Regions from separate parts of the Streptomyces sp. YKOK-I1 genome, predicted to be linked through region 3. Evidence: riboswitches for the same ligand, from Rfam matches in the RefSeq annotation. Region 3 holds a riboswitch; each other region holds the start of a gene.
What was found. Region 3 has a riboswitch for cobalamin ahead of ACYQ8Q_RS33930 (CbtB domain-containing protein). Riboswitches for the same ligand answer to the same signal wherever they lie in the genome.
Positions count from the first base shown of each region.

Region 1: another riboswitch for cobalamin. It lies ahead of ACYQ8Q_RS11480 (cobalamin biosynthesis protein); the one in region 3 lies ahead of ACYQ8Q_RS33930 (CbtB domain-containing protein).
Region 2: another riboswitch for cobalamin. It lies ahead of ACYQ8Q_RS30510 (ribonucleoside-diphosphate reductase subunit alpha); the one in region 3 lies ahead of ACYQ8Q_RS33930 (CbtB domain-containing protein).

Region 1 covers NZ_BAAGDR010000001.1:2,675,045-2,685,198, forward strand. The annotation lists gene ACYQ8Q_RS11455 (hypothetical protein) at 1-1,193, opposite strand, end outside; gene ACYQ8Q_RS11460 (alpha/beta hydrolase) at 1,364-2,500, opposite strand; gene ACYQ8Q_RS11465 (class II aldolase/adducin family protein) at 3,023-3,679, opposite strand; gene ACYQ8Q_RS11470 (inorganic phosphate transporter) at 3,910-5,160, shown strand; gene ACYQ8Q_RS11475 (hypothetical protein) at 5,195-5,416, shown strand; cobalamin riboswitch at 5,573-5,715, shown strand; gene ACYQ8Q_RS11480 (cobalamin biosynthesis protein) at 5,832-6,773, shown strand; gene ACYQ8Q_RS11485 (cobyric acid synthase) at 6,770-8,260, shown strand; gene cobN (cobaltochelatase subunit CobN) at 8,257-10,154, shown strand, end outside.
Region 2 covers NZ_BAAGDR010000001.1:6,813,865-6,824,018, reverse strand. The annotation lists gene ACYQ8Q_RS30535 (GntR family transcriptional regulator) at 1-446, shown strand, start outside; gene ACYQ8Q_RS30530 (DUF3311 domain-containing protein) at 595-852, shown strand; gene mctP (monocarboxylate uptake permease MctP) at 849-2,477, shown strand; gene ACYQ8Q_RS30520 (NACHT domain-containing protein) at 2,488-6,102, opposite strand; gene ACYQ8Q_RS30515 (GNAT family N-acetyltransferase) at 6,257-6,763, shown strand; cobalamin riboswitch at 6,816-6,940, shown strand; gene ACYQ8Q_RS30510 (ribonucleoside-diphosphate reductase subunit alpha) at 7,065-9,452, shown strand; gene ACYQ8Q_RS30505 (ribonucleotide-diphosphate reductase subunit beta) at 9,452-10,154, shown strand, end outside.
Region 3 covers NZ_BAAGDR010000001.1:7,598,962-7,607,339, reverse strand. The annotation lists gene ACYQ8Q_RS33945 (ABC transporter ATP-binding protein) at 1-339, shown strand, start outside; gene ACYQ8Q_RS33940 (histidine phosphatase family protein) at 336-932, shown strand; gene ACYQ8Q_RS33935 (CbtA family protein) at 988-1,740, opposite strand; gene ACYQ8Q_RS33930 (CbtB domain-containing protein) at 1,760-1,981, opposite strand; cobalamin riboswitch at 2,018-2,173, opposite strand; gene ACYQ8Q_RS33925 (extracellular solute-binding protein) at 2,463-3,743, shown strand; gene ACYQ8Q_RS33920 (carbohydrate ABC transporter permease) at 3,839-4,690, shown strand; gene ACYQ8Q_RS33915 (carbohydrate ABC transporter permease) at 4,687-5,505, shown strand; gene ACYQ8Q_RS33910 (glycoside hydrolase family 3 N-terminal domain-containing protein) at 5,594-7,942, shown strand; gene ACYQ8Q_RS33905 (LacI family DNA-binding transcriptional regulator) at 7,949-8,378, opposite strand, start outside.

The sequences.
Region 1 (10,154 bases), 4.9 Mb from region 3:
TCACGGGTGAGCACCTCGTGGGCGTCCTCGGGGTCGACGCCGTCGTGCTCGGCCAGCCAGAGCAGCGCGTACGGTCTGAGCGCGGCCACCTCCACGACGGCCCGCACATCGGGCTCGGCGGGGGCCCCCACGACGCGCAGCGCCTCGAAGGCCAGGCCGCGCAGCAGGGCGTCCTCGCCGCGGGCGGCGACGAGCAGCTCGGTGACGGCGCTGCCGACGGGACGGGCGGCGAGCCAGGCGCGGTACTCGGCGCGGGCCGCGTTGGGGCGCAGCTGGGCGCAGCCGCGGAGCATGTCCTCCGCGGCCTGCTCGATGTTGCCGGCGGGGCTCTGCGCGGCCACGCAGATCTGCTCCAGCTTGACCCACACCGCCCAGTTGCCCAGCGGGGTGAGGGTGGCCTGGCCGTCGCCGCAGGTGAGGGCGCCCACGGAGGCGAGCGCGTGCAGGGCCCAGTCGAGCAGGGGGGCGAGTTCGGCGTCCCGGGCGGGCTCCGCCGGGTCGGCGTCGGCGGAGGGCCCGGGGGCGGCGGGGGCCGGCGGACCGGCCGCGTCGGCGGCGTAGGGGACCTCGCAGCGCTCGGTGCGCAGCTCGGTGACGCGCTGGCGCAGCAGGTCAAGGAGCTGGTCCACGGGGACGGGCCCGGCGGACAGCTGGAGGAAGGAGAGCACCTGGGGCATCGCCGAGACGACCTCGGCGACGGCCGCGGGCTCCTCCTCGGCGGGTTCCGGGGTGGCGAGGGACCAGGCGTCGAACAGGGCGACCCAGCCGCGCAGGACGGCGGTGTCGTCGCGGTCCCAGGCGCGCAGCCGCCAGCCGGGGCGGGCGCTGTCGCCGTGCACCTCGACGAGGCCCGCCAGCCGGGCGGTGTCCCAGTCGTGGCGGACCTGATCCGGGGTCAGGGCCAGATCGCGGGCCGCGCGTTCGGCGGTCTGGCCGGAGAGCGTGGCCTTGCCGTCGGCGGTCGCGGCGTCACCGCCGGGGCCGAGGACGCCGTCGGCCCAGCGCGCGACACGGGCCGCGGCGGCCAGACCTGAGCGTGCCATTCTGGCCAGCTCCGCCGGGGCCGGAGTGCCCTCCGGGGGGCGGGGCGCGGGGCGGCGCGGGCGCCGCTGGTTCACAGCTGTGGGGGCGGCGGCCAGGGGTCGCGGGCGGACGAGTCGAAGCCTGGAGTCGCGCGGGATACGGGACGTCACGGGTGCAGTCTTCCGGTTGACGGTCCGAAAACCCAAACGGAATGTCACCGCGGGCGACGGGACTGGCCAACGCACGGGGTCCGAGGAGCGGCGAGGAGACGGGTTCAGGCCAGTGGTACGGGCTTAAACGGAACCTTCGGGACCGGTGCGGTGGGGAGGTGCCGCGCGGTTCAGCTGAGGGGGGTGAGGAAGCGGCGGAGGGCCTCTTCGTAGGCCTTGGGGTCGGCGTTCCACATGGCGCCGTGCGGGGCCTGGGCGACGGTGTGGAGGGCGACCAGGTCGGGGCGGCGGGCGGCGAGGCGACGGGAGACGTGCCAGGGGGCCACGGTGTCGTCGGGGCCGTGGAAGATCAGGGTCGGCACGGTCAGCCGGGCCGGGTCGGCGATGTCGTCGCCGTGGCCGTCGGGGGTGGCGTGCAGACTGGTGCGGCCCTGGGCGGCGCGGACGGCGAGCGGCAGCAGCACGCCGGGGGTGTGCCGGGCGGCGGCGAGGGCGCGCAGGGTGGACTGCCAGTCCAGCACCGGGGAGTCCAGGACGAGTCCGGAGACGAGGTCGCGCAGCCCGGAGCGGGCCGCGGCGCGCAGGGCCATGGTGGCGCCGGTGGACCAGCCGAGCAGGACGAGGCGCTCGGCGCCGTAGCGGACGGCGTAGCGCATCGCCGCGTCCAGGTCGCGCCACTCGGTCTGGCCGAGGTGGTTGAGGCCGTCCGTGGGGCGGGGGGCGCCGAGGTCGCCGCGGTAGGACAGGGCGAGCACGGGGAAGCGGCGGTGGTGCAGGAAGCCGAGGAGGTTCAGGGCCTGTTCGCGGGTGGTGCCGAGGCCGTGCACCGCGATGACCCAGGTGCGGCGGGCGCCGGGGACGAACCAGGCGGGCAGGTTGCCGAGTTCGCCGGGGACGTCGACGTCGGCGTGGTCGAGGCCCAGGGTGCCGCTCGGGGTGCCGACGTAGAGGTTGGGGGTGAGCCAGACCGCGTCGCCGGGGTCGAGGGTGCCGTGCGTCACCTGTTCGAGGCGGCGGACGACGGTGTCGGCGGAGTGGGCGGCGCCGGTGAGGACGGGACCGACGACCGCGTGGGAGCCGTCGCCGGCGAGGCCGTAGGTGCCGGGGCGGAGGGTGGCGAGGTGCCGGGTGAGGGTCACCTGGCCGGCGGCGGTGCCGTGCACGGTGAGCCGGGGTTCGGTGGGCAGGGGTCGGCCGGGCGGCGCCTTGAGTGCGGCGTCGCTGGCGAGCCGGCCGGCGGCGACACTGGCGGCGCCGGCGGCCAGGGCTGCGGTGACGGCGGCGGCCGTCGCGGTGACAGTGCGCACCCGTCCAGTGTCCTGGCCATTCCTCTTGACGGCCAGCGGGGGCGGGGTGGCGGTGGAAGTACGGGAGGGTTCGGCACCGCCGACGTGCACCGTCGGGGCGGGAAAAAACGACCGGCCGGAGTCAGGACGGCGGGACAAAGTCAGCGGCTGGAGCGATGGGCGGCCGGGCTGAGGCGGCGAGGGTGCGGGAAGGTTCGGCACCGCCGATGGGCTCCATCACGGCTGAGCGCCGTCGCGGCGGGAAGAAGCGACCGCCAGAAGAGAAGTCGGCGGGACGAAATGACCGGCGGAGAGAGGGCAGCGGGGCGAAGCCACCGGCCGGAGAGAGGGCAGCGGGGCGAAGCCACCAGACGGACAGAGGGCGGCCGGGCTGAGGCGGCGAGGGCGCGGGGAGGTTCGGCACCGCCGATGGGCACCGTCGCGGCTGAGCGCCGTCGCGGCGGGAAGAAGCGGCCGCCAGAAGAGAAGTCGGCGGGGCGACGTCGTTGGGTGGGGAGGTGGCGGGCGGGGTGGAGAAGGTGTTCAGGGCTGTTGGCCGTAGTTCTGGAGGCGGGTGGCTGCCTCTGTCATCTGGGTCCTTGTCAGGAGGGTCGGGGTGTGGCCGGGGACCGAGGAGGCGGTGAGCCAGAGGTGGCACATCCACTCCAGCTGGGCCGTTCGGTCGAACGCCTGGTCGAGCGTGGCGCCGTAGGTGAGGGTGCCGTGGTTCTGGAGGAGGCAGCCGGTGCGGTCGGTCAGCGCACGCAGGGCGTGCTCGGCCAACTCCTCGGTGCAGTACGTCGCGTAGGGGGCGACCCGGACGGGGCCGCCGAGGGCGCCGGCCATGTAGTGGACGGTCGGGAGCTCGGCGACGAGGGTCGAGACGGCGGTGGCGTGCACGGCGTGGGTGTGCACGATCGCGCGGGCGTCGGTGCGGCGGTAGACGGCGAGGTGCAGGGGCAGCTCGCTGGTCGGCACGAGCGTGCCGCGCACCTGCCGGCCGTCGAGGTCGACACCGGTGACGTCGTCCGGGGTGAGGCGGTCGTAGGGCACGCCCGAAGGGGTGACGAGCACGGTGTCGCCGACCCGTACGGAGACGTTGCCGGAGGTGCCGACGACCAGGCCGTCGGCGACGGTGCGGCGGGCCGTCGCCACGAGCGCCGCCCAGGCCTGACGTTCGTCGCTCAGCTGTTCACCCATGCCCCGATCCTGCCAGGGGGCGCGACCGCCCGGCACCGGAGGCCGCCGCGTGAGAAGCGTCTCTTCGGGGGGAGCCGGCGGGGGCGGCGGCCCGGTCGCGCTTGGGCGGCGTGCGAACGTAGTGACGACGACCACATTCGGACACCCTCGCGCCCCCCTCAGTTCACCTTCCGTTTACCCAGGTTACCTACCTTCAACAAACCAATGACTTCGAACGATTGCCTGGGTAAATGGAAAACTTCTCGCTGATCCTCGCGATTGTGGTGGTCACCGCACTCGCGTTCGATTTCACGAACGGTTTCCACGACACCGCCAACGCGATGGCCACCACCATCTCGACCGGTGCACTCAAGCCCAAGGTCGCGGTGGCCATGTCCGCCGTGCTGAACCTTGTGGGCGCCTTCCTCTCGGTGGAGGTCGCGAACACGATCTCCAAGGGTCTCGTCGACGAGACCGGCATCCGTCCCGAGGTCATCTTCGCCGCCCTGGTCGGCGCGATCCTCTGGAACCTGCTGACCTGGCTGGTGGGTCTGCCCTCCAGCTCCTCGCACGCCCTCATGGGCGGCCTGATCGGCGCCACCATCGCCTCGGCCGGCCTGGGCGCGGTGCACGGTGACGTCCTGGTCACCAAGGTCCTGATCCCGGCCGTCGCGGCCCCGATCGTGGCGGGCGTCGCCGCGATGCTCGCCACCCGGCTGTCGTACACGCTGGGCAGGAAGGCCGACGGCAAGGCCGCGGCGAAGGGCTACCGCGCGGGCCAGATCGCCTCGGCCGGCCTGGTCTCCCTGGCGCACGGCACGAACGACGCGCAGAAGACGATGGGCATCATCACCCTGGCCCTGGTCGCGGGCGGCGCCGTCGCCCCCGACTCGGACCCGCCCACCTGGGTCATCCTCTCCGCCGGCATGGCCATCGCGCTCGGCACCTACCTCGGCGGCTGGCGCATCATCCGCACCATGGGCAAGGGCCTGACCGACCTTCAGCCGCAGCAGGGCTTCGCCGCCCAGACCAGCGCGGCGACGGTCATCCTGGCCTCCTCCCACCTCGGCTTCTCCCTGTCCACCACGCACTCCGTCTCCGGTTCGGTGATGGGCGCGGGCCTGGGCCGCAAGGGCGGTGTGGTCCGCTGGTCGACGGCGACCCGGATGTTCGTGGCCTGGGGCCTGACGCTCCCGGCGGCCGCCCTGGTGGGCGCGCTGGCCGAGTCCGTCACCGGCCTGGGCGACTGGGGCACGGGCCTGGTCCTGGTCTTCCTCGTCGCTTCCAGCGCGGCGATCTGGAAGATCTCCCGCCGCGAGGTCGTCGACCACACCAACGTCAACGACCACGACCACGCAGAGCCGGCCGGCGTGGTGACCACGGCGATCGCCGCCGTGGCCGTGCCCCCGGCCCACCCGGTCGCCGAGAACCTGGCGGCCACCATCCCGTCCCCGGCCGCCACGGCCACCACCACGACCGAGCCGACGGCTCCGGCCGCCTGAGCCCGCCCACCCGGTACGAAGGAAGAGAATCAGCATGGACATCGACTGGGCGGCCCTGGGCTCCGTCTTCGGCGTCAGCCTCGTGATCACGGTGGCCCTCGTGGCCCTGTTCACCCTCGGCGTCATGGGCCTGTCCCGCCAGGAGCGGGCCTCCGAAGAGGGCGGCTCCGCCGCTCTCGCGGTCACCGGCGCGTACGCGTGCTTCGCCGCGTGCGCGGCCGCGGTGGCGTACGGGATCTCCCTGATCGTCGCCTGACCCATCTGCTCGACCACCGAAGGGGTGCGGGACGGATCGCCGTCCCGCACCCCTTCTGCATGACCTCTCTGCATGACCTCTCCTCAGGACCTCGCGAACCACCCCCGTGTGGGGTTCTGCACACTCTCCCCGTGCAGGTCAACGGCAAGTTGACGGCCCTTCCAGGGGCGTGGTGGACTGCCGGGGCCATGTACGGCGGCAGAAGAGGAAGCCGGTGAGAATCCGGCGCGGTCCCGCCACTGTCACCGGGGTAGGTAGCCCCGGGAGCCAGGAACTCTCGCCGCCGGTCTCGTCGAACCAGGGCGTGGACACCCTGAGTGAGGACATATCGCCATGCTCGCCTGCCGTTCGGGAGTCCGCCCGGCTCTCAGGTACAGCCCAGGATCGCTGCCCGCCCCCACGGCCGGCTGAGCCGATGCGAGCCGATCGCGTCTTCGCGTACGGCGCCGCTGCCGGCCTCCTCGGTGACCTGCTCCTCGGCGATCCCCGCCGGGGGCATCCGGTCGCCGCGTTCGGGCGGGCCGCCGGTGCCGTGGAGCGGCTGCTGTGGCGGGACCACCGGGGACGCGGCGCCCTGCACACCGCCGTGTGCGCGGGTGGCGCGGTCGCTCTCGGGTCCGCCGCCGAGAGGGCCGTACGCCGCTCCCCCACCGCCTCCGTCGTCCTGACCGCCGCCGCCACCTGGGCCGTGGTCGGCGGGACCTCGCTCGTCCGTGAGGCCCGGACCGTCGGGCGGGCCCTGGAGGCGGGGGACGTCGAGGCGGCGCGGGCCCGGCTGCCGCATCTGTGCGGGCGGGACCCGCAGGCTCTCGACGCCGACGGGATCGCGCGGGCCGTGGTGGAGTCCGTCGCGGAGAACACCTCCGACGCCGTCGTGGGCGCCCTGGTGTGGGGCGCGGTGGGCGGGGTGCCGGGGCTGCTCGGGTTCCGGGCCGTCAACACACTGGACGCGATGGTGGGTCACCGATCCGCCCGTTACCGGCGGTTCGGGTGGGCCTCGGCCCGGCTCGACGACCTCGCCGGGTGGCCGGGGGCACGGCTGACCGCCGTACTCGCCGCGCTGGCCGGGGACGATCCGCGCGGGGCCGTACGGGCCTGGCGGCAGGACGCGGACCGGCATCCCAGCCCCAACGCCGGGCCCGTCGAGGCCTCGTTCGCGGGGGCCCTCGGGGTGCGGCTGGGCGGGACGCTGTCGTACGGGGGCCGGGTCGAGCACCGGCCGGTGCTCAACGGGGAAGGACGCGCCGTCGCCACGGGCGACATCGAGCGGGCCGTACGGCTCTCCCGGCGCGTCGGTCTGCTCGCGCTCGGCGTCTGTGTCGCCGGGCGCCTCATCGCAAGGGGGCACAGGTCATGAGCGGGGGTCTCCTCGTCGCCGGCACCACCTCCGACGCCGGCAAGAGCGTCGTCACGGCCGGGATCTGCCGGTGGCTGGTCCGCCAGGGGGTCAAGGTCGCGCCCTTCAAGGCGCAGAACATGTCGCTGAACTCCTTCGTGACCCGCGAGGGCGCGGAGATCGGGCGGGCGCAGGCCATGCAGGCGCAGGCCTGCCGCATCGAGCCGACCGCGCTGATGAATCCCGTGCTGCTCAAGCCCGGTGGCGAGCAGAGCAGTCAGGTGGTGCTGCTCGGCAGGCCGGTGGGCGAGCTGAGCGCGCGGGGCTACCACGGGGGGCGGCAGCGGCAGCTGCTCGGGACGGTGCTGGAGTGTCTCGCAGAACTGCGGGGCACGTATGACGCGGTGATCTGTGAGGGGGCGGGGAGTCCGGCCGAGATCAATCTGCGGCGCACCGACATCGTCAACATGGGGATCGCCCGGAATGCCGGGCTGCCCGTGCTGGTCGTCGGGGACATCGACCGCGGGGGTGTCTTCGCCTCCTTCTTCGGGACGGTCGCTCTTCTGTCGGAGGAGGACCAGCGGCTGGTCGCCGGGTTCCTGGTGAACAAGTTCCGGGGGGATGTCTCGCTGCTCGAACCGGGGTTGGACATGCTCCACGGGCTCACCGGGCGGCGGACCTACGGGGTGCTGCCCTTCCGGCACGGGCTCGGGATCGACGAGGAGGACGGGATGGGGGTCCGGAACTCCCGCGCCTCCGCCCCGGTCGGCGAGGACGTGCTGCGGGTGGCCGTGTGCGCGGTCCCGCTCATGTCGAACTTCACCGATGTCGACGCGCTCGCCGCCGAACCCGGTGTCGTCGTGCGGTTCGTGGACCGGCCGGAGGAACTGGCCGACGCCGATCTCGTCGTCGTCCCCGGGACGCGCGGGACCGTCCGCGCGCTGGAGTGGCTGCACGAGCGCGGGCTCGCCGACGCCCTCGTCGGCAGAGCCGCGGAAGGGCGCCCGGTTCTCGGCATCTGCGGCGGCTTCCAGATCCTCGGCCGGCACATCGAGGACGAGGTCGAGAGCCGTCGGGGGCAGGTCGAAGGCCTCGGGGTGCTGCCCCTGAGGGTCAGGTTCGCCCCCGAGAAGATCCTTGCCCGGCCGGAAGGGGAGGCACTCGGGGAGCCGGTCTCGGGATACGAGATCCACCACGGGGTCGCCGACGTCCAGGGCGGCGAAGCCTTCTTGGACGGCTGCCGGGTCGGGCAGACCTGGGGCACGCACTGGCACGGCTCGCTGGAGTCCGACGGGTTCCGGCGGGCGTTCCTGCGCGAGGTGGCGGCCGCCGCGGGCCGCCGGTTCGTGCCGGCCCCGGACACCTCGTTCGCCGCGCTGCGCGAGGAGCAGCTCGACCGGCTCGGCGATCTGATCGAACAGCACGCGGACACGGACGCGCTCATGCGGCTCATCGAGTCGGGCGCGCCGCAAGGACTGCCTTTCATTCCACCGGGAGCGCCCGCATGAGCACTGTGTTGTTGTTGTCGACCGCCGACACCGATCTGCTGGCGGCCCGGGCCGCCACCGGCGCCGGCTACCGGATCGGCAACCCGACCCGCGTCGACGTCACGGACGAGCTGCCCGGTCTCCTGGACGGCGCCGACCTCGCCGTCGTACGGCTGCTCGGCGGCAAGCGGGCCTGGGAGGACGGGCTGGCCGTGCTCAAGGCGTCCGGGATCCCGACCGTGCTGCTGGGCGGCGAGAGCGTGCCGGACGCCGAGCTGATGGCCGAGTCGTCGGTGCCGGCCGGTGTGGTGGCCGAGGCGCTGCGGTACCTGGTCGAGGGCGGGCCCGACAACCTCACCGAACTCGCCCGGTTCCTCTCGGACACCGTGCTGCTGACCGGCGAGGGGTTCGTCGAGCCGCGGAAGATGCCCGAGTACGGCGTCCACGGCCCCCGTCCGCAGGAGAGCGGCCGGCCGACCGTCGGCGTGCTCTTCTACCGGGCCCATGAGCTGAGCGGCAACACCGCGTTCGTGGACACCCTGTGCGAGGCGATCGAGGCGCGGGGGGCCAACGCGCTGCCCGTGTACTGCGGTTCGCTGCGCGGGGCGGACGCGGAGCTGTACGAGATCCTCGGCGGGACGGACGCCCTGGTCGCCACCGTGCTCGCCGCGGGCGGCACGCACGCCTCGCAGGCCTCGGCGGGCGGCGACGAGGAGGCCTGGGACATCGGGGCGCTCGCCGAACTGAACGTCCCGGTCCTGCAGGGCCTGTGCCTGACCTCCTCGCGGCAGGCCTGGGACGAGTCCGACGCCGCCCTCTCCCCCATGGACGCGGCGATGCAGGTCGCGATCCCGGAGTTCGACGGCCGGCTGATCACCGTCCCGTTCTCGTTCAAGGAGCAGGGACCGGACGGGGTCCCGGTGTACGTCGCCGACCCCGAGCGGGCCGGGCGCGTCGCCGGGATCGCCGTACGGCACGCGCAGTTGAGGCACAAGCCGAACGGCGAGAAGAAGATCGCGCTGGTCTTCACCGCGTACCCGACCAAGCACTCACGGGTCGGCAACGCGGTCGGGCTGGACACGCCCGCGTCGGCGGTACGGGTGCTGGACGCGCTGCGGGACGCCGGATACGTCGTCGAGGGGCACCCCGACGACGGCGACGAGCTGATCCACCGGCTCATCAGCGCCGGTGGTCACGACGTCGAGTGGCTCACCGAGGAGCAGCTGGCCGCCGCGCCCGCCCGCGTGCCGCTCGCCGACTACCGGGTGTGGTTCGACCAGCTCGACCCGGAGCTCAGGGACGGCATGCTGGAGGCGTGGGGTGAGCCGCCGGGGACCCTTTACGTCGACGGGGACGAGATCGTCCTCGCCTCCCTGCAGTTCGGGAACGTCGTGGTGATGATCCAGCCGCCGCGCGGCTTCGGGGAGAACCCGATCGCGATCTACCACGACCCCGACATGCCGCCGTCGCACCACTACATGGCCGCCTACCGGTGGCTGGAGAACAGTTTCGGTGCCGACGCGGTCGTGCACATGGGCAAGCACGGCACGATGGAGTGGCTGCCCGGCAAGGGGCTCGGGCTCGGCCCCGGCTGCGCCCCGGACGCGGTCCTCGGCGATCTGCCGCTGATCTACCCGTTCATCGTCAACGACCCCGGTGAGGGCACCCAGGCCAAGCGGCGCGGGCACGCCACCGTCGTCGACCATCTGGTGCCGCCGATGGCCCGGGCGGACACCTACGGCGACCTGGCGAAGCTGGAGCAGCTCCTCGACGAGTACGCGCTGGTCTCCGACCTGGACCCGGTGAAGGCGCCGGCGGTGCGGGCGCAGATCTGGACGCTGGTGAAGGCGGCCGAGCTCCACCACGACCTGCACGTGGACGAGCAGCCGGACGAGGACGACTTCGACGAGTTCGT
Region 2 (10,154 bases), 780 kb from region 3:
TCGAACCCACCTCGCAGCTGCTGGACGTCGGCTACATCACCGCCGACGACACCCTCGCCGGGCTGCTGGACATCACCGCCGGCAGCCGGGTGCTGCGCGTGGAGCGGCTGCGCATGGCCAACGGCGAGCCGATGGCCATCGAGACCACCCATCTGAGCGCCAAGCGCTTCCCGGCCCTGCGCCGCTCGCTGGTCAAGTACACCTCGCTGTACACCGCGCTGGCCGAGGTGTACGACGTCCGTCTCGCCGAGGCCGAGGAGACCATCGAGACCTCCCTGGCCACCCCGCGCGAGGCCGGCCTGCTCGGCACCGACGTCGGCCTGCCGATGCTGATGCTCTCCCGGCACTCGCTGGACCAGGACGGACAGCCGGTGGAATGGGTGCGGTCGGTGTACCGGGGGGACCGCTACAAGTTCGTGGCCCGACTGAAGCGGCCCACCGAATAGACGCACCGAATAGACCTACCGAATAGAACGGGCCACTCGTGCGCGTGGAGGGTCTGTAGAGGGTCTTCCGCTCGGCTTATCCGTCACTTACATTGCCTGCGCATTACATCCGTGATCAAGGTGATCAGTGAGGGGACGGAGAGCGCCGATGTCAGAGACCCCGGAAGTGACCGGAGGGCCGGTGGTGACGCCCGTACGCGTCGTCATCGCCCTCTGTCTGATCGCGCCGTTCGTGGCGATGCTCTGGGTGGGTTCCTACGCGAAGGTGGATCCGCAGTTCATCGGGATCCCCTTCTTCTACTGGTACCAGATGCTGTGGGTGCTGATCTCGACCGCGCTCACGATGGTGGCGTACAAGCTCTGGCAGCGTGACCAGCGGGCCCGCCGGGGAGGTGCCGGCCGATGAAGGACGGCGTGAACGGCGTGGCCCTCGCCGTCTTCATCCTCTTCTTCCTGGCCGTCACGGTCATGGGCTTCCTGGCGGCCCGCTGGCGCCGCGCCGACAACGAGCACAGCCTCGACGAATGGGGTCTGGGCGGCCGGTCGTTCGGCACCTGGATCACCTGGTTCCTGCTCGGCGGCGACCTGTACACGGCGTACACCTTCGTCGCCGTACCGGCGGCGATCTACGCGGCGGGCGCGGCCGGCTTCTTCGCCGTGCCCTACACGATCCTCGTCTACCCGCTGATCTTCACCTTCCTCCCCCGGCTGTGGTCGGTCTCCCACAAGCACGGGTACGTGACCACCTCGGACTTCGTGCGCGGGCGCTGGGGCTCGAAGGGCCTGTCACTGGCGGTGGCGCTGACCGGCATCCTGGCGACGATGCCCTACATCGCGCTCCAGCTCGTCGGCATTCAGGCGGTGCTCGACGTGATGGGCGTCGGCGGCGGCGAGAGCACCCACTGGTTCGTGAAGGACCTGCCCCTGCTGATCGCCTTCGGCGTGCTCGCGGCGTACACCTACTCCTCGGGCCTGCGCGCCCCCGCGCTGATCGCGTTCGTGAAGGACACGCTGATCTATGTCGTCATCGCGGTGGCGATCATCTACATCCCGATCAAGCTGGGCGGCTTCGACGACATCTTCGCCAAGGCCGGCGAGGCGTTCAGCCAGACCAACCCGGCGACGGGCAAGCCGCGCGGCTCGCTGACCCCGGCGGAACCTGGCCAGTGGACGTACGCGACCCTCGCCCTCGGCTCCGCGCTCGCGCTCTTCATGTACCCGCACTCGATCACCGCGACCCTGTCCTCCAAGAGCCGTGACGTGATCCGCCGCAACACCACGATCCTGCCGCTGTACTCCCTGATGCTCGGTCTGCTGGCCCTGCTGGGCTTCATGGCGATCGCGGCCGGCGTCAAGGTCACCAACGGCCAGCTCGCCATCCCGCAGCTCTTCGAGGACATGTTCCCGTCGTGGTTCGCGGGCGTGGCGTTCGCGGCGATCGGCATCGGGGCGCTCGTCCCGGCGGCCATCATGTCGATCGCGGCCGCGAATCTGTTCACCCGCAACATCTACAAGGACTTCATCAGGCCGGACGCCACGCCCCGGCAGGAGACCCAGGTCTCCAAGCTGGTCTCGCTCCTGGTCAAGGTCGGCGCCCTCGTCTTCGTCCTCACCATGGACAAGACGGTCGCCATCAACTTCCAGCTGCTGGGCGGCATCTGGATCCTCCAGACCTTCCCGGCCCTGGTCGGCGGTCTGTTCACCCGCTGGTTCCACCGCTGGGCCCTGCTCGCCGGCTGGGCGGTCGGCATGGTCTACGGCACGTTCGCCGCGTACGGGGTCGCCTCCCCCACCCAGAAGCACTTCGGCGGCTCCGCCAAGGAGATCCCCGGCATCGGCGAGATCGGCTACATCGGCCTCACGGCGTTCACCCTGAACATCGCGGTCACCGTCCTGCTGACCTTCGTCCTGAAGGCCGCGAAGGCTCCCGAGGGCGTCGACGAGACCAGGCCCGAGGACTACACGGCGGACGCGGGCGACCCCGGGGTGCAGGTGGAACTGCCGCCGGCGACAGCGGGAAGCTCTCACTAGCCGCCGGTCCCTAGTCCCGGGTGCGCCGGGCCATCGCGTCCCAGAACCGGTCCAGTTCGCGGACGCGCATACCGACCCAGTGCGGTGTCTTCCGGCGCAGCAGCCGCGGGAAGCAGCGTCGGACGCGGCCGGGCAGCAGGGCCTGCTGCTGACGGCAGAACGGCTCGCGGATCTCTCCCCGGGGCACCCCGCCCCGGGGAGGGTAGGGGCAGAGCTGGAACTTGCAGTCGGGCAGACAGTTCGAGCCCGGCACGGGAGGCGAGCTGCCGGCGGCGGTACCGGGCCGCAGCGGCTCACGGTTGGTACGGATGCAGGGCGGGAGCGGCATACCGGGCTGCTCCGCACGGGCCAGCCGCTCCTCGACCTCGTCGGGGTGCCCGTCGCGTTCGATGAGGTTCAGCATGAGCAGGATGTCGGCGACCAGGCGCTGGGCGCGGCCGTCGAGCGTGCTCCACCCGGACGAGGGCGGGATCCACAGGTTGTGCTTGCGGTAGCCGCTCCGGTGGCGGATACGGGAGCCGATGGTGTCGGCGACGCCCATCTCGTCGATCCAGAGGAAGCGCTCGGGCTGGCCGGTCTCCAGGGCGAGGGCCACCAGGTCGCCCGCCTCGGCGACGAACGGATGCATCAGCGGCACGGGCGCGTCGCCGTCGGCACCGGGCGCACCGGGCGTGTTCACGGTGCCGGCCATCGACAGCCACCGCTGCACGGTCTGTACGGCGTCCGACTCACCGATCGCCCGGGACGGATCCCGCTGCCCGTCGTGCTCGTGGCCGGGCTCCGGCGCGCTGCCCTTCTCCCCCTCCTGACGGCCCGAGGTGTCGGGGAGTTCCCACAGGCACAGGGCCTGGAGCAGGCTGACCTGCGCGTGCCAGCACCGGGACTGCTGCAGCACGGTCTCCGCCAGCCGGATCAGGTCGGCACGGTTGCCCGGGTCCGCGTGCGGATGGAGTCTGCGCCGGTTGGCGGCGTACTTGAACCCCTGGGCCAGCGCCGCCTCCAGGACGAGCGGCAGATCGGGGGTGCCCCGGGTGAGCTGGGGGTCGAGGTGGCCCAGCCACTTGGCGAGGCGTTCCCGGGCCTCGTCGCGGTGGGACGCGCTGACCGAGCCCAGGAGCATGGGAAGGATCCAGGCCCGCATCACGAACTCCCGGAACAGGTCCACGCGCTGTTCGAGATACTCCTCGTCGATCGCCTCCCGCTCCTCGAACCGCGAGGCGCCGGAGCCGAACGGCCCCGCCGGGGCGGTCGGACCGGCGGCGCTCTGCTCCTCCATCTTCTCCGCCCACGCCTCGTACTTCCGCCTCCTGTCGCCCTTCAGCTTCCTGACCAGGCTGTTGTACTGCTTCACGGGGTCGGTGTGCAGACCGACCCGCTCCCGGATCAGGGCGAACGCGGCGTTGCCCCCGGCGCCGCACTCCTGGGCCGCCGCCAGGCGTATCGAGTGGCTGGGCTCCTTGATGCCCATCTGGTACAGCTGCCAGTACATCTGCGTGGTGGCGGTCTCCTCGGGCAGCGTCCGCAGCACCGCGCCGATCTGTCGGAGCAGCCGCAGCTTCGCGTCCTCCAGGGTGCGCCGATCCCCCTTGGCGCGCGGCCAGCGGTTGCGTATGTCGCCGATGACGTCGGTCAGCAGCGCGCGGTCCCGCTCCACGCACAGGGTTTCCAGGACCGCGGCGAAGAGATCGAGTGCCTTCGGATCGTCCGTGCGGCGGCTCGCGGCCTCGTAGAGCCGTTGGCCCAGCGTGCGCGGCCGCTGCCCCGGCATGTTCCTTCGCACGCCGGCCGGCCGCATCGGCCCACCGTTCGCCTTCTTGCGCTCGGCGCCGGAACGGCGCTCCCGGGCCGGGGACGACTCCGCCGCACGCCGACGGGACAGCAGCACCAGGGCGATGAGCAGTTCACGGCTGGGGCCGGGCGGTTGCAGTGCCTGGTCGACCAGCTCTCCGGCAGCGCGCTCCCCCAGGTGATGCAGCACGCGGAAGCCGAAGTAGGCCTGGATGATGCTGTGCGGGAAGCGGACCCTCTTCTCGAACCCCTCCACCAGCCCGAGTTTGTCCGCGTTGCCGGCGAAACGGGCGAGGATCGCCTGGGCCTGGTCCGCGCTGCTCTCGGTGAGCAGCCGCTGCGCCTCCTCCCCGAGGTTCCTGCGGAGCGAGTTCCAGATCTTCTGCCGGTGCCACTCCGAGAAGGCCTGGCCCTGTCTGCCGTTGCGGTCCTGGCGCGGTGCGCCCGTCCGCGGGCCCGTCCGGGACGTCGTACTCCGGCCGCCCGAGCGGGAGTCGCAGGCGAGCAGCTCGGTCAAGCCCACCTCCAGCTTGTCCTGGAGCAGCCCGATGCACGCCAGGGCGGACACCACCTCGACCGTGTCACGGCGCTCCCGCTCGTTCAGCGCGACCTCCTCGCGCAGCAGCCGCTCGCACAGCGTGTCCTTCCACCGCTCCAGCAGCCACAGCCGCAGCGTGCCGCGGTCCCGGCTGCGGGTGTTCAGCCGCCTGGGGTCGTCCAGGGCGCCGTGACGGTGCAGTTCACGGGCGATCTGGAGGTAGACGGGCGATTCGGTCACCTCCGCCGTCTCCACGATCCAGTCCACGCGCCGCTCGTCCGAGTCGGGCACGTGCGCCTGGACGAAGCGCAGCGCCTCCTCCTCGCTCAGCGGTTCCAGCTCCACGATCGCGGCGGCGGTGCTCTCCAGGGGGCTGTGCGGCCGGGAGGCGATGACCAGCGGCAGTCTCTCCTTGTGCGCGCGCTCGATGGCCTTGCGGATGATGTTGTCCCGGTTCTGCTGGAGGCTGTCGTCGAGGAGAGCCTCCTCCAGACCGTCGGCTATCACCACCGGCTTGTCGTCGGCGAGCAGTTGCTGCCAGACCCGGTCGTTCTTGCCGCGGGCCAGGACACCCTGCGGTGCCTCCTCGGTGAAGCGCTGCCGGGCCAGGCTCTGGAAGTCCAGGTCGCCCCCGCCGTCCACGTCCCGCAGCCGGATCGGCACGGGCACGGCGTGCTCCCGGGCCAGCAGTTCGCAGAGCCGCACCAGGACCGCGGTCTTGCCCGCGCCGACACCGCCGACGAGCAGATAGGGCCTGCGTGTGTTGCGGTCCCGCAGCCGTTGGGCGATGACCTCGGCGATCGCCTCACGGCCCACGATCCCGGCGATGTCCTGGCCGGCGGTGAGCACCAGCCGGCGGGGGTCCTTGCGGACCTTGGCGAGGTAGCGGTGTTTGGTCCAGCTGTACCAGCAGAACAGGAAGAGCGCGGCTGCGATCGAAGCGGTCAGGACCGGGCCGAGGAGGTTCAGAAGGGTTTCGACACCTTTTTTGTCCTTGAGCCAGTCATCGAAGCTGGTCGACCCCTTGAAGGCGCTGTACACGGCGTCCCCGCACCAGGCGAGGATCGCCAGGAGGGCGATCAGCCAGATGAGTCTGGTGAGGTTGCCGTAGGTGAACCACCGGTGCCATTTCTTGGGGCGGGTGACGCCACGGCGGGCCTCCAGACGAATCGTCAGGCGGTGCCAGCGGGCGAGGAGTACACGTCTGACGCCGTGCCCCGCACGTCTGAAGTGCAGCGTCGCCATCGGCGCGTTGCGCGGCCGCTGCTTGCCCGGGGTGTGACGGACGACCCTGGTCATCGTGTGCTCTCCCTCCGAGAGCGTTCCTCGGGACGGAGGACCCGTGGGCGCCGGCACCTCCTTCCATGGAATCACTCCCGCCGTACCCCGCAACCCGGGCGCCTCCAGGGAAAATCGGGAGGCCCGCGCGCGCGGCTCGGGCAGACTCGGGGCCATGGACATCGTGATACGGCGGGCGGATCCCGGTGAGTACGAGGCGCTCGGCGAGATCACCGCGCGGGCCTATCTCCAGGACGGCCTCCTCGACTACGGCGAGGGGGACGAGTATCTGCCGGTGCTGAAGGATGTGGCCGCGCGGGCCGCCGCCGCGGAGGTGCTCGTGGCGGTGGAGGGCGAGCGGCTCCTCGGCGGTGTCACGTTCGTCGCCGGTCCCGGTCCCGTCGCCGACATCGCGCGGCCCGGTGAGGCCGAGATCCGGGCGCTCGCGGTCGCGCACGACGCGCGGGGCCGGGGCGCCGGGGAAGCCCTCGTACGGGCCTGTCTCGACCGGGCGCGGGCCACGGAGGGCTGCGCGGCGGTCGTCCTGTCGACCCAGCGCAGCATGCACACCGCCCATAGGATCTACGAACGTCTCGGCTTCGTCCGTACACCCGGGCGGGACTGGAATCCCGTGCCGCATCTGGACGACGTCACTCTCCTCACCTACGAGTTGACACTCTGACACCACCCCGACACAACATCTGGGGGTGGCGTGACAGGCGAGCACAAGATGTATGCTCATGCTCGTTGTCGCCGCAGGGGAATCCGGTGCGAATCCGGAACTGTCCCGCAACGGTGTACTTGTGCATGTCTGTGCACGAGCGTCAGTCCGAGGACCTGCCGACAGCGCGCCCGGCCGTCCCGGTCCGGGTGCCTTGACGTCCGGGTCTCGTGGAGTGGGCCGGTGGACGCGACGCCGTGCGCGCTCGTGTGCTGCCCCCTGCGCTCCGCCAGGCCCCCTGCCGAGCGAGGGAGAGCCCCACGTGACCATCGCGCCAGCCGATCCGGCCTCAGCGATCCAGCCGGACACCGACGGTCCCGGTACCGCGCTGCTGCGGACCCTGACCGAGCTGACCGCCGACCTCCCCGACGCCGACCCCGGGCGGGTCGCCGCCGCCGCGCTGCGCGGCCGGTCGGCGCGGGCGGACGAGACGGAGCTGCGCGAGCTGGCCACGGAGGCGGCCGCCGGCCTGATCTCCGAGGACCCCGCCTACTCGAAGCTGGCCGCCCGGCTGCTGACGGTCTCGATCGCCGCGGAGGCCGCCTCCCAGGGCGTGACGTCCTTCACGGAGTCCGTCGCCGTCGGCCACCGCGAGGGGCTCGTCGCCGACCGCACCGCCGCGTTCGTACGGCTGCACGCGGCCCGGCTGGACGCCCTGGTCGACACCGGCGCCGACGACCGCTTCGGATACTTCGGGCTGCGCACCCTGCACAGCCGCTATCTGCTGCGACACCCGATCACCCGCAAGGTGATCGAGACGCCCCAGCACTTCCTGCTCCGGGTCGCGTCCGGTCTCGCCGATGGGGGTCCCCCCTCTGGGGGAGACACGGCCCGCTCCCTGGACGAGGTCGCCGCGCTCTACGGGCTCATGAGCCGGCTCGACTATCTGCCGTCCTCCCCCACCCTCTTCAACTCCGGCACCCGGCACCCCCAGATGTCGTCCTGCTACCTCCTCGACTCCCCGCTGGACGAGCTGGACTCGATCTACGACCGCTACCACCAGGTCGCCCGGCTGTCCAAGCACGCCGGCGGCATCGGGCTGTCGTACTCCCGCATCCGCTCGCGCGGTTCGCTGATCCGCGGCACCAACGGGCACTCCAACGGCATCGTGCCGTTCCTGAAGACCCTGGACGCCTCGGTCGCCGCCGTGAACCAGGGCGGCCGGCGCAAGGGCGCGGCCGCGGTCTACCTGGAGACCTGGCACTCCGACATCGAGGAGTTCCTGGAGCTGCGCGACAACACCGGTGAGGACGCCCGCCGTACGCACAACCTGAACCTGGCGCACTGGATCCCGGACGAGTTCATGCGTCGGGTGAACGCCGACGGGCAGTGGTCGCTGTTCTCCCCCGCCGACGTGCCCGAGCTGGTCGACCTGTGGGGCGAGGAGTTCGACGCCGCGTACCGCAAGGCGGAGGAGACCGGGCTCGCGAAGAAGACCATCCCGGCGCGTGATCTGTACGGCCGGATGATGCGGACCCTCGCCCAGACCGGCAACGGCTGGATGACCTTCAAGGACGCGGCCAACCGCACCGCCAACCAGACGGCGCTGCCGGGCCATGTCGTCCACTCCTCCAACCTCTGCACGGAGATCCTGGAGGTCACGGACGACGGCGAGACGGCGGTCTGCAACCTGGGTTCGGTGAACCTCGGCGCGTTCGTCGACCCGACGGCCGGCGACCTCGACTGGGAGCGGCTGGACGCCACGGTCCGCACCGCCGTCACCTTCCTCGACCGGGTCGTCGACATCAACTTCTACCCGACCGAGCAGGCGGGCCGGTCCAACGCCAGGTGGCGTCCGGTGGGCCTGGGCGCGATGGGGCTCCAGGACGTCTTCTTCAAGCTGCGGCTGCCCTTCGACTCCGCCGAGGCGCGTGCGCTGTCGACGCGGATCGCCGAGCGGATCATGCTCGCCGCGTACGAGGCCTCCACCGACCTCGCCGAGCGCGGCGGGCCGCTGCCGGCCTGGGAGAAGACGCGTACGGCGCAGGGTGTGCTGCACCCCGACCACTACGGCGTCGAGTTCACCTGGCCGGAGCGCTGGGCGGCGCTGCGCGCGCGGATCGCGACGACGGGCCTGCGCAACAGCCTGCTGCTCGCCATCGCCCCCACCGCCACCATCGCCTCCATCGCGGGCGTCTACGAGTGCATCGAGCCGCAGGTGTCCAACCTGTTCAAGCGCGAGACGCTGTCCGGTGAGTTCCTCCAGGTCAACTCGTATCTGGTGCAGGACCTCAAGGAGCTGGGCGTGTGGGACGCGCGCACCCGGGAGGCGCTGCGCGAGTCCAACGGCTCGGTGCAGGACTTCGCGTGGATCCCGGCGGACGTTCGGGCCCTGTACCGGACGGCGTGGGAGATCCCGCAGCGCGGCCTGATCGACATGGCCGCGGCCCGCACCCCGTACCTGGACCAGTCCCAGTCGCTGAACCTGTTCCTGGAGACGCCGACCATCGGCAAGCTCTCCTCGATGTACGCGTACGCCTGGAAGTCGGGCCTGAAGACGACGTACTACCTGCGCTCGCGTCCGGCGACCCGGATCGCCCGCGCCGCCCAGGCGCAGACCCCGACCACCCTCCCCGCGCAGCAGACGGCCGACCCCGACGCCGTCGCCTGCTCCCTTGAGAACCCCGAGTCCTGCGAGGCCTGCCAGTAATGCCCAGCGACAAGAACCTGCTCGACCCCGGCTTCGAGCTGACTCTGCGCCCCATGCGCTACCCGGACTTCTACGAGCGCTACCGGGACGCCATCAAGAACACCTGGACCGTGGAGGAGGTCGACCTCCACTCGGACGTCGCCGACCTCGCCAAGCTGTCCCCGATGGAGCAGCATCTGATCGGCCGGCTGGTCGCCTTCTTCGCGACGGGCGACTCGATCGTGGCGAACAACCTGGTGCTGACGCTGTACAAGCACATCAACTCCCCCGAGGCGCGCCTGTACCTGAGCCGGCAGCTCTTCGAGGAGGCCGTCCACGTCCAGTTCTATCTGACCCTGCTGGACACCTACCTCCCGGACCCGGAGGACCGCGCGGCCGCGTTCGACGCGGTGGAGAACATCCCGTCGATCCGCGAGAAGGCGGAGTTCTGCTTCAAGTGGATCAACGAGGTGGAGAAGCTGGACCGGCTGGAGTCGCAGGCCGACCGCCGCCGTTTCCTGCTCAACCTGATCTGCTTCGCCGCGTGCATCGAGGGCCTGTTCTTCTACGGCGCCTTCGCGTACGTCTACTGGTTCCGCAGCCGGGGTCTGCTGCACGGTCTCGCCACCGGCACCAACTGGGTGTTCCGGGACGAGACCATGCACATGAGCTTCGCCTTCGAGGTGGTCGACACGGTCCGCAAGGAGGAGCCGGAGCTGTTCG
Region 3 (8,378 bases):
CGCCAGCGGGTGCAGATCGCCCGCGCCCTCGCCCAGCAGCCCCGGGAACTGCTGCTGGACGAACCCACCAACCACCTCGACATCCAGCACCAGCTCGCCCTGCTCACCAGCGTGGTCGCCCTGCACGACCTCAACCTGGCCGCGATGTACTGCGACCGGCTGCTCGTGCTGCGGCGGGGCCGTGTGGTGGCGGGCGGCACCCCGGAGGAGGTCCTCACCGAGGAGCTGATCGCCGAGGTGTACGGCGTCCGCGCCGCCGTCACCCGGGCCGCCCCCGGGGACCGCCCGCACATACGCTTCCTGGGCACGCTCCCCGCTCCTGGAGGAACCGCCACGTGACCAGCCGCGTCAGCTTCGTCCCGCCCGCGATGAACGACTCCCTGCGCCAGGCCCGTTTCGACGACGGATGCTCCCTCGACGCGGGCGGGCTGGCGCGGGCGCGGGCCGCCGCCGGATCCCTGCGCCCGGCGGTCCGGGTCCTGGTCTCCCCCAGTGCGCGCTGCCGGGAGACGGCGGCCGCCCTCGGTCTCGACGGGGTCGAGGAGGCTGACCTGGCGGGTCTGGACGTGGGGCGCTGGCGGGGTCTGACCCTCGCCGAGGTCGGCGCCGCCGAGCCACAGGAGGTCGGCCGCTGGCTCGCCGAACCCGACGCGGCGCCGCACGGCGGGGAGTCGGTGGCGGACCTGTGCGCACGGGTCGGCCGCTGGCTGCGGGCGGCGGCGGAGACGGACGGGCACACGGTCGCGGTGGTCGAGCCGGAGATCGTGCGGGCCGTGGTGGTGCGGGTGCTGGGGGCGCCGGCGGCGGCGTTCTGGCGGCTCGACGTGCCCCCGTTGAGCGTCACCTCGGTCAGCGGGCGGGACGGCCGGTGGAACCTGCGGCTCGGGCAGCCGCTGGACCCGGCCGGCGAATCAACGGACGACCGCGTATGACAGGGCCCCCGGACGGATCCGGGGGCCCTGTGCGTTCACCGTCCTTGCGGTCGGCTCACTGCGGGACGGTCACGGCCGTCCGCGCCGGCGCCTTCACGGGCCCGGGGTTCAGGAGCCGTTCGGCCAGTTCGCCGAAGACGAGGCCGAAGCCCGTCCACAGCGTGATCTGGAGAGCGAGGGTGGACAGGCGGAACCGCCACAGCAGGGTGGCCGGGAAGTCCGCCGGGACTTCGTTGATCGTGGGCAGGAACGCGTACGCCAGACCGATCAGGGTGACGAAGCCGAGGACGGCGACGACGGTGGCGTACCAGGTGCCGAGCCTCGGCGCGAGCCGCTTGCCGGCGATCACCGCGGCGATCGCGAGCAGCACACCGAGCAGCATCATCAGGAAGAACAGGGTGGTCCGTTTGGCGATCGTGTCGTGGTCGCCGACCGCGGGCGGGTTGGCCGGGTACTTCAGGAACGGCACGACGTACACGGCCAGCAGCGCGGCCCCCGACAGCAGCAGCGCCGTGGCCCGCGGGCCGAAGGGGCCGACCCGGCCGAGGGCGAAGCAGTAGGCGAGGGCGGCGACGCCGCCGAAGGCGACCCCGTAGACGAGGACGCCGGTGGCGAGACCGGCGGTGGACTGAAGGGAGCGGGAGACGAGTTCGACCTCGTGCTCGTGGGCGTGGGCCTCCTCGAAACCGATGGCGCTGTCGACGTTCGGCTCGCCCAGGAAGTAGGCGACGACGAGGGCGAGCACGCCGGCCGCGAGGCCGGCGAGCATGCCCCGCACCAGGAGGTTTCGCACGGTTGCGGAGTTCATGGCGGTGCGGCGTCCCTCGTCAGTGGCAGGGGAAGCCGAGCAGGTGGCGGGCGTCGTGCACCCACTCGTGGACTCCCTCGCCGGAGACGACGGAGGTGGCGCCCTGCTCGGCGCCGACGAAGTACAGCAGGACCAGCATGAGGATGCCGAAGAAGACCGCCCAGGGAGCGATGTCCTTCAGCGGGAGCTTGGCGGGAACGGCGGGTGCGGCGGTGGTCGGCTGGGCGACGTGCTGCGCCATGGCAGGGCCTCCTCTGGGAGTTCGCGTCCCATCTCGGTGGTGCACAGGACGACGGCCCCGGGTCTGACTCGCGGTCCGCCCCTCCACCAGGAGCGCACCGTTCACAGTGGCGCGACCGTGCCGGATTTCCACCGGCTTCCGTGTTTCCGTCGTCGATATCAGAGTGAAGGTACCGTGCCCCGGCGAACTGGCCAAGAGCGCACTGTCCGACGTGATCCGGCTCTCCTCGCTCCGGCCGTTCCGCCCCGGACGCTCGAAAATGTTTCGTAACCGGCGGTTTTCCCCTCCTTGTCCTGGCTGTGACGGCCGTGCCAGTGTCCCGGTCCAGCAGGCGAGCCGTCCGCGGCGAGGGCGGTCGAAAGCCTTTCGCGCGAGCCGCCCGGCCGCCTGCCGAACGGACAGGGCATGCCGAGCATGCCGGGAAGAAGAGAGGCAGAGCATGCACGGAATCCGGGTATTTCCGAGAACACGACGCGCGGCGGTGGCCGTGGTCACCGCGACGGCGGCGCTGAGCCTGCTCGCCGCGTGCGGGACGTCGGGGCCGGGCGGATCGTCGTCGGGGGGCTCGTCGTCGAAGGGCCTGACGATGTGGGCGCTGAACGACCAGACGATCCTCAAGGAGTCCGTCGACGCCTACAACAAGGACCACCCGGACGAGAAGATCACCCTGCGGCTGTTCGCGAACGACGACTACAAGCAGAAGCTGCGGGTGGCGTTCGGGGCGGACCAGGCCCCGGACATCTTCTTCAGCTGGGGCGGCGGCGCGCTGAACGACTATGTGAAGGCGGACAAGGTCGACGCCCTGACCGACGCTCAGGTGGGGCTGCTGCGGTTCACGCCGAGCGTGCTGCAGAGCGCCACGTTCAGCAGCAAGGTCTACGGCATACCGGCCAACGGGCTGGCCCCGGTGGTCCTCTACTACAACAAGAAGGTCCTCAAGGACGCGGGCGTGGAGGCGCCGACGACGTACGACGGACTGCTGGCCGCCGTGAAGAAGCTGAAGGGCGACGGGGTCACCCCGATCTCCCTCGCGGCGAACTCCAAGTGGCCGACGCTGATGTACCTGGAGTACCTGCTCGACCGCGAGGGCGGCTCCGAGGTGTTCACCAAGATCGCCTCCGGTGACGCCGCGGCCTGGAAGGACCCGGCGGTCACCGCGGCCAACACCCGCCTCCAGGAACTCGCGAAGGCCGGGGCGTTCGGCGACAACGCCTCCTCCGTCAGCTACGACCAGGGCGCCTCCACCGCGCTGCTCTACACCGGCAAGGCCGGGATGGAGCTGATGGGCACCTGGGAGTACGCCAACCTGGTCAAGGCCGCACCGGACTTCGTGAAGAAGGACCTGGGCTATGTCGCCTTCCCGTCGGTGTCCGGCGGCGCGGGCGACCCGAAGGCCATCGTCGGCAACCCCTCCAACTTCCTGTCCCTGAACTCGAAGAGCAAGAACAAGTCGGCGGCGCTCACCTACCTGAAGAACTACGTCCTGAACGGCGACCAGGTCGACGCCTATCTCGCGGCGGGCAGTGTGCCTCCGGTCAACGGACTGGACACCAAGCTGGCGGCGGTGAAGTCGGCCGACGACAAGAAGTGGCTGAGCTTCGTATACCAGCTGGTGCAGAACTCCCCGACGTTCCAGCTCTCCTGGGACCAGGCGCTCCCCTCCGACCAGGCGGATCCGCTGCTGACCAACGTGGACAAGTCGTTCCTGCGGCAGATCGAGCCGGAGGAGTTCGGCACGGCCATGAGCGAGGCGGCGCAGTAATGACCACGGTGGTCCGTACGCCGCGACCGGTCGCGTCCTCCACGACGCGGCCGGCCACGGCCCGTTCACGGCGCCGCCCGGGCGGTGCCCTGCTCATGGCGGCGCCCGCGCTGCTGCTGTTCGCTCTGTTCGGTCTGGTGCCGCTGGTCGGCGTGGTGGTGCTGAGCCTCTCCCGCTGGGACGGTCTGGGCTCGCTCGGCTGGGCCGGGTCCGCCAACTGGAGCGGGGTCCTCGCCGACGACGCCACCTGGCAGGCGCTCTGGCTCACCCTCAAGGTGATGGCGGTGAGCTGGCTGGTCCAGACACCGGTCTCACTGGCGCTCGGGGTGTTCCAGTCGCCCAAGGGGCGGCTGCGCGCGCTGTTCGCCGTGGTGTGGTTCCTGCCGCTGCTGCTGTCGGCCGTGGCGATCGGTCTGACCTGGCAGGCGCTGCTCGACCCGTCCTTCGGCATCGGCGCCACGCCCGGGCTGCACTGGCTGGCGCGGCCGCTGCTCGGCTCCCCCGACCTGGCTCTCTACACTGTGATCTTCGTGATCGCCTGGCAGTTCGTGCCGTTCCACGCCCTGCTGTACCAGGCGGGCATCCGGCAGATCCCGGTCTCGTTGTACGAGGCCGCCGCCATCGACGGCGCCGGTCCCGCGACCCGCTTCCTGCGGATCACGCTGCCGCAGCTGAAGTACACGCTGGTCACGTCGAGCACCCTGATGCTGGTCGGCTCGCTCACCTACTTCGATCTGATCTACGTCCTGTCCGGCGGCACGGGCGGCCCGGGCACCGCGACCCGGGTCCTGCCGCTGGCCATGTACATCACGGGTTTCCAGTCGCACGACATGGGCCGGGCCAGCGCGATCGCCACCCTGCTGGTGGTGTTCGGCCTCGCGCTGTCGCTGCTCACCACCCGCCTGTCCGGCTTCACCCGGATGGACAGCCAGCAGGAGGGCATGTGAACGCCTTGCGCAGAACCGTCGCCGGCGGCGCCGCCCTCGGGTGGACCGCGCTGGTCGTGGTCCCCGTGTACTGGCTGGTCGTCACCAGCCTGCGCGGGCGCGGCGACTTCACCACCGCCAGCCCGCTGTCCCTGCCCGGACACCCGACGCTGGAGAACTACCGGACCGTCCTGGACGGCGGCTTCACCACCTATCTGCTCAACAGCGTCGTCGTCACCGCCGCGACGGTCGCGGTCACCGTGGTCGTGGCCCTGATGGCCGCGTTCTCGATCGTCCGGCACGCCGACCGCTTCTCCCGGCTGACCTTCCGGCTGTATCTGCTGGGCCTGGCGATCCCGCTCCAAGCGGTGATCATCCCGGTCTATCTGCTGATCATCCGGATGCATATGTACGACAGTCTGCTCGCGATCGTGCTGCCCTCGGCGGCGTTCGCGCTGCCGGTCACCGTGATGATCCTGGTCAGCTTCCTGCGGGACGTGCCGCGTTCGCTGTTCGAGGCGATGGTCGTGGACGGCGCCGGGGACTGGCGCATGCTGTTCTCGCTCGCGGCGCCGCTGGCCCGGCCCGCGCTGGTGACGGTCGCGGTGTACGACGGCCTCCAGGTCTGGAACGGCTTCCTGTTCCCCCTGATCCTCACCCAGAGCGGCGACAAGGCCGTACTGCCGCTCGCTCTGACGCTCTACCGGGGCGAGTTCGGCATCGACGTGCCCGCGACGATGGCCGCGGTGGTGCTCTCCACCCTTCCCATGCTGGTGGTCTTCGTCCTCGCCAGACGCCGGTTGGTCGCCGGACTGACCGCCGGATTCTCCAAGTAACCGACCGCGTAACCCACCGCCGCAGACGAAGAGGCCGACGCCACGGGGGCGCCGGCCCTCCTCGGCATGCCCAAGAACGGAGTCGTGCATGACGACCACCACGCCGGACCCCTCTCGGCAGCTCTCCCCGGCGCGTCCCTGGACCGACGCCGCTCTCCCGGCCGGCGAACGCGTCGAGGCGCTGCTCGCCCGCCTCACCCTGGAGGAGAAGGTCGCCCAGCTCAGCAGCACCTGGGAGGACGTCGAACCGGCCGGCCCCGAGGTCGCCCCCGGCACCAGTCTCTTCGGCCGGGTCGGCGACCTCGACGAGACCGCCCGGCACGGCCTCGGCCAGCTCACCCGCCCCTACGGCACCGTGCCCCGGCCCGCGCTGGAACACGCCCGGCTGCTCGCGGCCCGCCAGCGGCAGATCATCGGGCAGAGCAGGTTCGGCATCCCTGCCATGGCGCACGACGAGTGCCTGACCGGCTTCACCACGTACGGCGCCACCATCTACCCCACCTCGCTCGCCATGGCGGCCACCTTCGACCCGGCGCTGATCGGCCGGGTCGGCGAGGCGATCGGCGCCGACATGGCCGAGGCCGGGGTCCACCAGGGCCTCGCCCCCGTCGTGGACGTGATCCGCGACTACCGCTGGGGGCGCTGCGAGGAGACGTACGGCGAGGACCCGTATCTCGTCGGGGCGATGGGCGAGGCGTATGTGCGGGGCCTGCAGAGCGCCGGGGTGTACGCCACGCTCAAGCACTTCGCCGGGTACTCGGCGTCGATGGGCGGCCGCAACCACGCCCCGGTCGGGATCGGCCCCCGCGAGCTGCACGACGTGATCCTGCCGCCGTTCGAGCGGATCGTGGCCGCCGGGGTGGGCTCGGTCATGAACTCGTACGCCGAGATCGACGGCGAGGCGCCCGCCGCGAGCCGCCGGCTGCTGACCGGGGTGCTGCGCGAGGAGTGGGGTTTCGAGGGGACCGTCGTCTCGGACTACTGGTCGCTGCCGTTCCTGGTGGACGCGCACCGGGTGGCGGCCGATCTGGCGGACGCCGGGGCGCGGGCGCTGTGGGCGGGCCTGGACGTCGAACTGCCGGACCAGCGCGGCTTCGGCGCGGCGCTGGTCGGGGCCGTCCGCGCGGGGAAGGCCGACGAGGCGGACGTCGACCGGGCGGTGCGGCGGGTGCTGCGGCAGAAGCTCGCGCTCGGGCTCCTGGACGCCGACTGGGATCCGGAGCCGCCCGCCCTGCGCGCGGGCGAGCTGGAGCTGGACAAGCCGGAGAACCGGCGGCTGGCCCGTGCGGTCGCCCGGGACAGTGCCGTGCTGCTGGCCAACTCCGGTGGTCTGCCGCTGCCGTCCGCCGGGCGGATCGCCCTGATCGGGCCGTGCGCCGACGACGTCCGCACGATGTTCGGCTGCTACAGCTTCCCCAACCATGTCCTCTCCGACCGCGAGGACCTCGGCAACGGGGTCGAAGCGGTGTCGCTGCGCGCCGCGCTGGCCGCTGAACTCCCGGGTGTGGACTGGCGGTTCGCCGAGGGCTGCCCGGTGCGGGAGCCGGACCGGTCGGGGATCGCGGGCGCGGTCGCCGAGGCCGCGGGCGCGGACGCGGCCGTGGTGGTGGTCGGCGACAAGGCCGGGATGTTCGGCATCGGGACCTCGGGCGAGGGCTGTGACGTGGAGGATCTGCGGCTGCCCGGGGTGCAGGAGGAGCTGGTGGAGGCCGTGCTGGCGACGGGAACGCCGGTGGTGCTGGTGGTGAGCAGCGGGCGGCCGTACGCCGTGGGCCGGTTCGCCTCCGGTACGGCGGCCCTGGTGCAGGTCTTCCTGCCGGGCGAGGAGGGCGGCCGCGCGGTAGCCGAACTCCTCGCGGGGACCACGAACTTCAGCGGCAAGCTGCCCGTGCAGATCCCGCGTACGCCCGCCGGCCAGCCGTACACCTATCTGCACCCGCCGCTGGGCGACCGGCAGAGCTGGCTGTCCAACCTCGACCCGACGCCGGCCTTCCCCTTCGGGCACGGGCTGTCGTACACGACGTTCGCCGTCGACGGACTGACCGTGGACCGTGAACTGGTGCCCACGGACGGGCGGTTCACGGTGTCGGTGCGGGTGCGCAACACCGGGCCGCTGGCCGGCGCGGAGACGGTCCAGCTGTACGTCACCGACCCGGTCGCCCAGGTCACCCGGCCGGTGCGGGAGCTGCTGGGCTTCGCCAAGGCCGCGCTGGAGCCGGGCGAGGAGGCCACGGTCCGCTTCGAGGTGCACACCGACCGGCTGGCCTTCACGGGGCTGGACGGCCGGCGGATCGTGGAACCCGGCGAGATCCTGCTGTACGCCGGGTCCTCCAGCGGGGACACCCCGGCGCACGCGAGCCTGCGGCTCGTGGGCGAGCAGCGCGACGCCGTCGTCGTACGGCATCACGACGTGCCCGTGACGGTCGTACGGGGCTGACGCCCCTCAGGTGCTGCGGGGCTTGGACGTCGAGGTCCGCAGCACCAGTTCCGTCGCCAGTTCGATGCGCGGGGAGGCGGGCGGGCGGCCCTCGGCCGTCTGGAGCAGGACCCGGGTCGCCTCGCGGCCCAGCTCCTCGAAGGGCTGGCGCACCGCGCTCAGCGGCGGGCAGGCCATGGCCGCCACCAACGTATCGTCGAAGGACATCACCGCGAGGTCGTCCGGCACACGCAGTCCGTGCTGCCGGGCGGCCTCCAGCACGCCCAGCGCCTGTGCGTCGCTGGCGGCGAACACGGCCGTCGGCGGCTGCTCGGCGCGCAGGATGTGCAGGGTGGCGGTGAGCGCCTCGCCGTAGTCGAAGTCGGTGGAGCGCACGAGGGCCGGGTCGTAGTCGATGCCGGCCTCCTCCAGCGCGGCCCGGTAGCCGTGCAGACGC